One region of the Fundidesulfovibrio putealis DSM 16056 genome, then DNA from elsewhere that is predicted to be linked to it. Evidence: predicted binding sites of a transcription regulator. Region 1 holds the regulator's gene; each other region holds the start of a gene.

Region 1 (2,178 bases):
CCTCAAGCGTTTCGGCATCCAGGACGGCATGGGCGTGAAGCTCTGCCAGCACGCCGGGATCGAGGTGGCGGTGATCAGCGGCCTGGGCAACATCCAGGCCGAACAGCGCTCGCGGGAACTCGGCATCCGTGAATTCCACGGCGGGCACTTGCGCAAGCTCCCCGTGCTCGAAAAGATCATGGCCGCCAAGTGCCTCGAGTTCTCCCAGGTGGCCTACATGGGCGACGACTGGCTGGACGCGCAGATAATGGCCCGCGTGGGCCTGCCCCTGGCCCCGGTCGACGCGCAGCCGGAAATTCTTCGCATTGCCGCCTGGATTTCCAAAAGGCCCGGCGGATGCGGCGCGGTGCGCGAAGCCATCCGCTTCATACTGCTGGCGCAGGGAAAACTCGATCGAATGTGGCGCGAATGGCGTGACTGATTCCCCCCAAGTCTTGCCACGTGCGAGCTTTTAGTGCATAACCGCGCAGGTTGAACGGGCGCGTCCGGCATTTTTCTTGCTAGCCGCCCAAATTCAAACAAAGGAACGCGCGCGCACGATGGCCCTCGAGCTCAGACAGCAACTTAAGCTTTCGCAGCAGCTGGTGATGACTCCCCAGCTCCAGCAGGCCATCAAGCTGTTGCAGCTTTCCCGGCTTGAGCTGATGGAGACCGTGCAGCAGGAGCTTCTGGAGAACCCGCTGCTGGAAGAGGTCGTGATCGAGGACGAGCGTCCCGCCCCGACCATGGCCGAGGAATCCCGCGCTCCCGACGCCACTCAGGAAGAGGGCGCCATGCAGCGCGAACTCCTGAAGACCGCCGAATGGGACGACTACATCGGCGACTTCGCCTCCACCTCGCGCCAGGCCACCGCCCGCGAATACGAGGCCCCGGAGGAGGGAATGTCTTTCGAGGCCCGTCTTGCCTCGAAAACCTCTCTGGACGGACACCTTTCCTGGCAGATCAACCTTTCCCCCTTCACTGCGGCCCAGCGCGTCATCGCTGCCTCAATCGTTGGCAATCTGGACGGTATGGGGTACCTGCAATCCACGGTGGAGGAAATCGCCGAGGACGCCCAGGCAAGCGTGCCCGAAGTGGAAGCGGTTCTTTACGCCCTGCAGCGCTTCGACCCTGTGGGCGTGGCGGCACGCACCCCGCAGGAGTGCCTGCTGGTGCAGCTGGAATTCTACGGCTACACCGATCCCGTGCTCATCGAGATCGTGCGTGAGCACCTGGAAGACCTGGAAAAGAAGCGCTACAAGCCTCTTGCCAAGAAGTTCAAGATCACCATGGAGGAGATCAAGGAGTACCTGGACATCATCCAGACTCTCGATCCGCTTCCCGGATCGCATTTCAGCTCCTCCGACCCGGTGTACGTCAGCCCCGACGCCTACGTGTACAAGTACGGCGACGACTTCGTCATCGTGCTGAACGAGGACGGCCTGCCCAAACTGCAACTATCGCCGTATTATTCAGGCGACATGTCCCGGGGCAGCGGCGGCAAGGACAAGGACTACTTCCAGGACAAGATGCGCTCTGCGCAGTGGCTCATGAAGAGCCTGTACCAGCGCCAGCGCACCTTGTTCAAGGTCCTGGAATCCATCGTGAAGTTCCAGCGGGATTTCTTCGAGGTGGGCGTTACCAAGCTAAAGCCCCTTATCCTCAAGGACGTTGCCGACGACATCGGCATGCACGAATCCACGGTGAGCCGCATTACCACGAGCAAGTACGTGGCCACCCCCCACGGCATTTACGAGCTCAAATTTTTCTTCAACTCCTCTTTGGAGTTGGACGACGGCACTTCCGTCGGTTCCGAATCGGTGAAGGCGCTCATCAAGCAGCTCATCTCCGGCGAGAACCACAAGAAGCCCGTCAGCGACGAGCAGATCGCGGACATCCTCAAGCAAAAATTGCAGGTCAACATTGCCCGCAGGACCGTGGCCAAGTATCGTATGGCCATGGGTATCGAGTCCTCGTCGAAGCGCAAGGCTGTATTGTAATCACACCGCATCCACCCGCGGACACACATCGGAGGAAGATATGAACATTGCTTTTCACTTCAAGAATTTTGAACCGTCCCCCGGCCTGCGCGAATACGCCAACAAGCGTTTCGACAAGCTGGCGAAATACATGCCTAATTCTGACAATGCCGAAGTGATCGTCACCCTGATGGTGGAGAAGACCCGCCAGATCGCCGAC
Region 2 (2,178 bases), on a different contig from region 1:
TCAGGCAGTGCCAAAATCGCCCACGCTTGGCAACCCGGAACAGCGCTCCCTCCCATGAACGTATTGGTTGATTCCCGGTCCGGCCGCCGGGAGCGCACCGGACCGGGAACCAATGGGGGAGGGGAGATCTGCGTGAAAATTGTTCCCCTGGGCTAGGCCGCCTTGGCGTCCAGGTGCTCCTTGAGCTCCACGGCGCAGCTGTGGGCCGGGTCGTGCTCCAGGATGCGGTTCAGCTGGGCCATGGCTTCCTCGTCGCGTCCGGCTGCCACCATGCATCCGGCCAGCGAGTAGCGGATCTCGTGCTTCAGGGGTTCGACGGCCAGGTAGGATTCCAGGTGCGGAATCACGTCCGGCAGACGTCCCATGGCATGGCCCAGGCGGATGATGCTGTAGAGCGCCACCATGTTCTCGGGGTTATACTCCAGGGCCTGCGAGAAGTGGTCGAAGGCCTTGTCGTGTTCGCCGCGCTCCATCTCGATCAGCGCCATGCCCGAGAGGGACTTGTCGCTGGCTTCGGCGTTGGCCGCCTTGCGGTAGAAGCCGAAGGCGTTGTCCAGGTCGCCCCGGTGCACGGCGATGGTCGCCAGGCCGAGGTACGGGTCCGGGTGGACTCCGTTGGAGTTCATGGCCTTGCTGTAGTACTCTTCAGCCTTGTCCAGGTCGCCCATGAACAGGTAGCATTCGCCCAGTTCCTTGTTGATTTCATAATCCAGATGGCCGCTCATTTCTGTCCCCTCCGGTGCGTGGACGCGCCTGCCAAAACCTTCTCCCGGGCCGGGCGTCCGTCATTCGCTTCCCTTGTCTGGGAGGACCGTCCTGGCCCTCCGCCTCCCCTTCCGCGCCAGCCCGTCAACCACGTCCCTCCCGGGGACCGACGAGCAGGCGAGTTGTGCTAAGCAAGGTGCGTGCCAAGTCCCGGTTCGGGCAATTTCCGCCGCCGGGGTGGCGTCGTGAAATGAAAAGCATCGGGCGTGCCAGGACCTTCGGAAAATCCGCAAAATGTTTGATTCCGGCTGGTTATCCGGTTGGAACGGGAGTTGCTAACGGAAGGACCGGGGCGGCCCCAGCCCGGTGGGACCCACCAGGCAAAAACAGCCGCCGCCCAAGGAGTTACGCCATGCCGGACATCTACGGAGCCAACGCGGACCTGCTCGCCAAGGTCATGGACCTGCGGCTCGAGCGTCAAAACCTCGTCGTGTCCAATTTGGCCAACATCAATATCCCTGGCTACAAGGCCCGCACCCTGGAATTCGAGAGCCAGCTCCAGCAGGCCGTGGGGGACGTGCAGTCGAAGAATTCGCTCACGCGCACCAGCGCGGAGCACATACCCTCGCACTTCGACGTCAACGGCTTCCAGGGCCGGGCAGTGAAGGAATTCAAGCCGCGCACCATCTACGGGGCGGACGCGGTGGACATGGATAAGGAAATGGCAACCATGGGCAAGAACTCGCTCATGTACAACGCACTGGTGACGGTGATGCAGAAGAACTTCGAAGGCATCAAGACCGTCATCGCGGAGGGAGGCAAGTAATCATGGACTTCATGACCGCACTCGACGTGGGCGGCTCGGCCCTCTCGGCCCAGCGCACCTATATGAACGTGATCGCCATGAACCTGGCCAACGCCAAGACCACGCGCACCGCCGACGGGCAAGGCCCTTACCAGCGCAAGTCCGTGGCCCTGGAATCCACGCCGGTCACGCCCTTCGGCAAGGCCATGAACGCGGCCCTGGGCGATGAGCTGCAAGGCGTGCGCGTGACGGGAATCGTCGCCGACGGCCGCCCGGCCAAGCAGGTCTTCGAACCCGGCCACCCCGATGCGGACCAGAACGGCTACGTTCAATATCCTGACATCAACGTGGTCGAGGAAATGACCAACATGATCCAGGCAACGCGCAGCTACGAAGCAAGCACCTCCACCATCACCACCATCAAGAGCATGTACAACAAGGCTCTTGAGATAGGCCGCTAGGAGACTCGCCATGGCCATAAGCCCCATCGCCATCAACGCCTACCGTTCCGCCATGGGCCAGTCCCAGCTTGGCGGCCTGGGTGGCGCGCAGAACAAGACCGCCGAAGCCTTCGGGAACATGACCGGGACCGGCGAAGCCAGCAAGACCAACTTCGTGGACTCGCTCAAGTCGTCCTTGTCCGACGTCAACGCGGAGCAGATCAAGAA
Region 3 (2,178 bases), on a different contig from region 1:
GCGCCGGGCCGGGCCTGGGCAAGACGCACCTGAGCCAGGCCGTGGGCAACCACTTCCTGTCCGAGTCGGACTCCGCCCCCCCTAAAGTTGCTTACCTCACGGCGGAAGAGTTTTCCTCCCGCCTGATCCTCTCCATCAAGACCCGCGAGATGGAGCGCTTCAAGGCCCAGTTCCGCGAAAACGTGGACGTGCTCATCCTGGAGGACATCCACTTCTTCCAGGGCAAGCTGAAGCTTCAGGACGAACTGCTGAACACCCTCTCCGCGCTCCAGTCCAGGGGCTGCCGCGTGGTGTTCACCAGCTCCTTCCTGCCCAAGGAGCTCACCGGCCTGGACAACCAGCTGGCCTCCAGGCTGTGCGCCGGGTTCATGGCCACCATCGAGCACCCCGACCTGAAAACCCGCCTGAACATCCTGGAGAGCAAGGCCCGCAGCCATCAGGTGCTCCTGCCCGGCAACGTGGCGGGGCTTTTGGCCGACCGCATCAGGACCGACATCCGCCAGCTGGAATCCTGCCTGCAGAACCTGGCCCTCAAGGCCCGCATCCTGGGGCAGGCCATCTCCATGGAAATGGCCTGGGACGTCCTCCAGAACTACGACCTGGAGCAGCCCTCCCTTGGCCTGGACCAGATCGTGGACTACGTCTGTTCGGTCTACGACATCAAGGCCGAGCACCTGACCTCCAAAAGCCGCAAGCGCCAGTACGTCATCGCCCGCAACACGGCCTTCTTCCTGGCCCGCCAGCACACCGAGCTTTCGCTGCACGACATCGGCGACCGCTTCAACCGCCGCCACTCCACCGTGGTCAAGGGCATCACCGCCGTGGAGCGTCAGCTGAGCCTTCAGACCCCGCTGGGACGCCAGATCGAATCAGCCATAGACCGGCTGGCTCATTAAGCCTTTCCGCCCGGCTGCCGGACATGACCGGGACAATGCCGCAGCACGTGGGATTCCCCGCATCATCATGAGTAGTGACCAAGTCGAGTGATTACGTCCGTCAAGGGCGGCCGTGCCGTGAAGGTCCGGCCGCCCTTTCTGCGCCTGCCGCCACCACTTTGACGCCAGGCCCGATGTGCGCCGGATTTGCGCCGGATACGCGCCGTATCTTTGTCGCTCCGGTCGGACCTTGCGGACACAACGCGAGCTCAGGCCTCATTATATTTCGTATTATCAGTAACCTCCGACCCGTCGTCCGTGCAGGCGCATCTGGCAGGATATTTGCTAGCCATGCGCCATGATCAACCTGCACCAATACCTCACCGCCAACCTGGAATCCCTGGCAGCCCGCAAGGAGCCGGTGGCGACCTGGCTGGCTCACGCGGCCAAGGATATCGAGGGCGCGCTCTCGCGAGTTTTCGTCAACCACATGGGCCTTCTGGACTGGCGCATGGAAGACGGCGGCGGGGTTTTCGAGAAGTGCCCGCCCTTGCCGGTACTCTACGACGAATGGCGCGTTCTGAAGCAGCCGGAGCGCGACGCCACGGTCATCGTCGGCGCGAACCTGGGGTATGGGTTGAACCACGTGCTCACCGGCACGCCCAACACCCACAAGGTGCTGGTGATCGAGCCGCGCCCCGACATGCTCCTGGCCTGCCTGGGCCAGACCGACTACCGCCCCTTCATCGAGGCGGGCAAGCTGCGGTTCATCGTTCCCAGCCACGACCAGGTGGAAGCCGCCATACAGCGCCTGGACCTCAATCTGGTGTACGGCAACATCCATCTGCGAAACGACCTTGCCTCGCAGCAGATCGGGCCGGAATACGCCCAGTTGAGCCACCTCACCCGTGGCAAACTGGAAAACTTCTCCGTTGAGCTGGCCACGCTTCGCCTGAAGCAGGAGGTCATGGTCGGAAACGAGCTCAAAAACTACGCGGACGCCATGGACAACGGGAGCCTCCTGCCCATGAAAGGCATGGCCCAGGGCGTCACGGCGGTGATCCTGGGCGCGGGTCCGTCCCTTGCGGACATGGGCCCGCTTTTGGCAAAACGTCCAGGCCACGCCCTCTACGCCTCGGCGCTCCAGACCCTGCCCGCGCTTGAGCGCGTGGGCCTCAAGCCAGACTTCTGCCTGGCCATCGACTTTCGCGCAAATATGATGCGCCTCTACGACAACATTCAGGACATGTCCTGGCTCAGTGACCTGCCGCTCATCTACTCCACCAAGCTCAATCCGGAGGTC

What was found. The regulator sigma-54, encoded in region 1, starts transcription at its own class of promoters, with help from an activator protein. The targets are predictions, from matches to a motif close to CTGGCACGGNNNNTGCTT.
Region 2: flgB (flagellar basal body rod protein FlgB) is a predicted target of sigma-54. The motif match lies at 1,026-1,043, and genes of this name have one in related genera.
Region 3: G453_RS0108520 (motility associated factor glycosyltransferase family protein) is a predicted target of sigma-54. The motif match lies at 1,206-1,223, and genes of this name have one in related genera.

What each region holds. Positions count from the first base shown of each region.
Region 1 covers NZ_AUBQ01000004.1:185,227-187,404, forward strand. Annotated here, with positions in the region: gene G453_RS0103780 (KdsC family phosphatase) at 1-421, shown strand, start outside; gene rpoN (RNA polymerase factor sigma-54) at 540-1,979, shown strand; gene hpf (ribosome hibernation-promoting factor, HPF/YfiA family) at 2,020-2,178, shown strand, end outside.
Region 2 covers NZ_KE386885.1:439,743-441,920, forward strand. Annotated here, with positions in the region: gene G453_RS0118750 (tetratricopeptide repeat protein) at 153-725, opposite strand; gene flgB (flagellar basal body rod protein FlgB) at 1,118-1,531, shown strand; gene flgC (flagellar basal body rod protein FlgC) at 1,534-1,971, shown strand; gene fliE (flagellar hook-basal body complex protein FliE) at 1,982-2,178, shown strand, end outside.
Region 3 covers NZ_AUBQ01000006.1:254,789-256,966, reverse strand. Annotated here, with positions in the region: gene G453_RS0108525 (chromosomal replication initiator protein DnaA) at 1-896, shown strand, start outside; gene G453_RS0108520 (motility associated factor glycosyltransferase family protein) at 1,234-2,178, shown strand, end outside.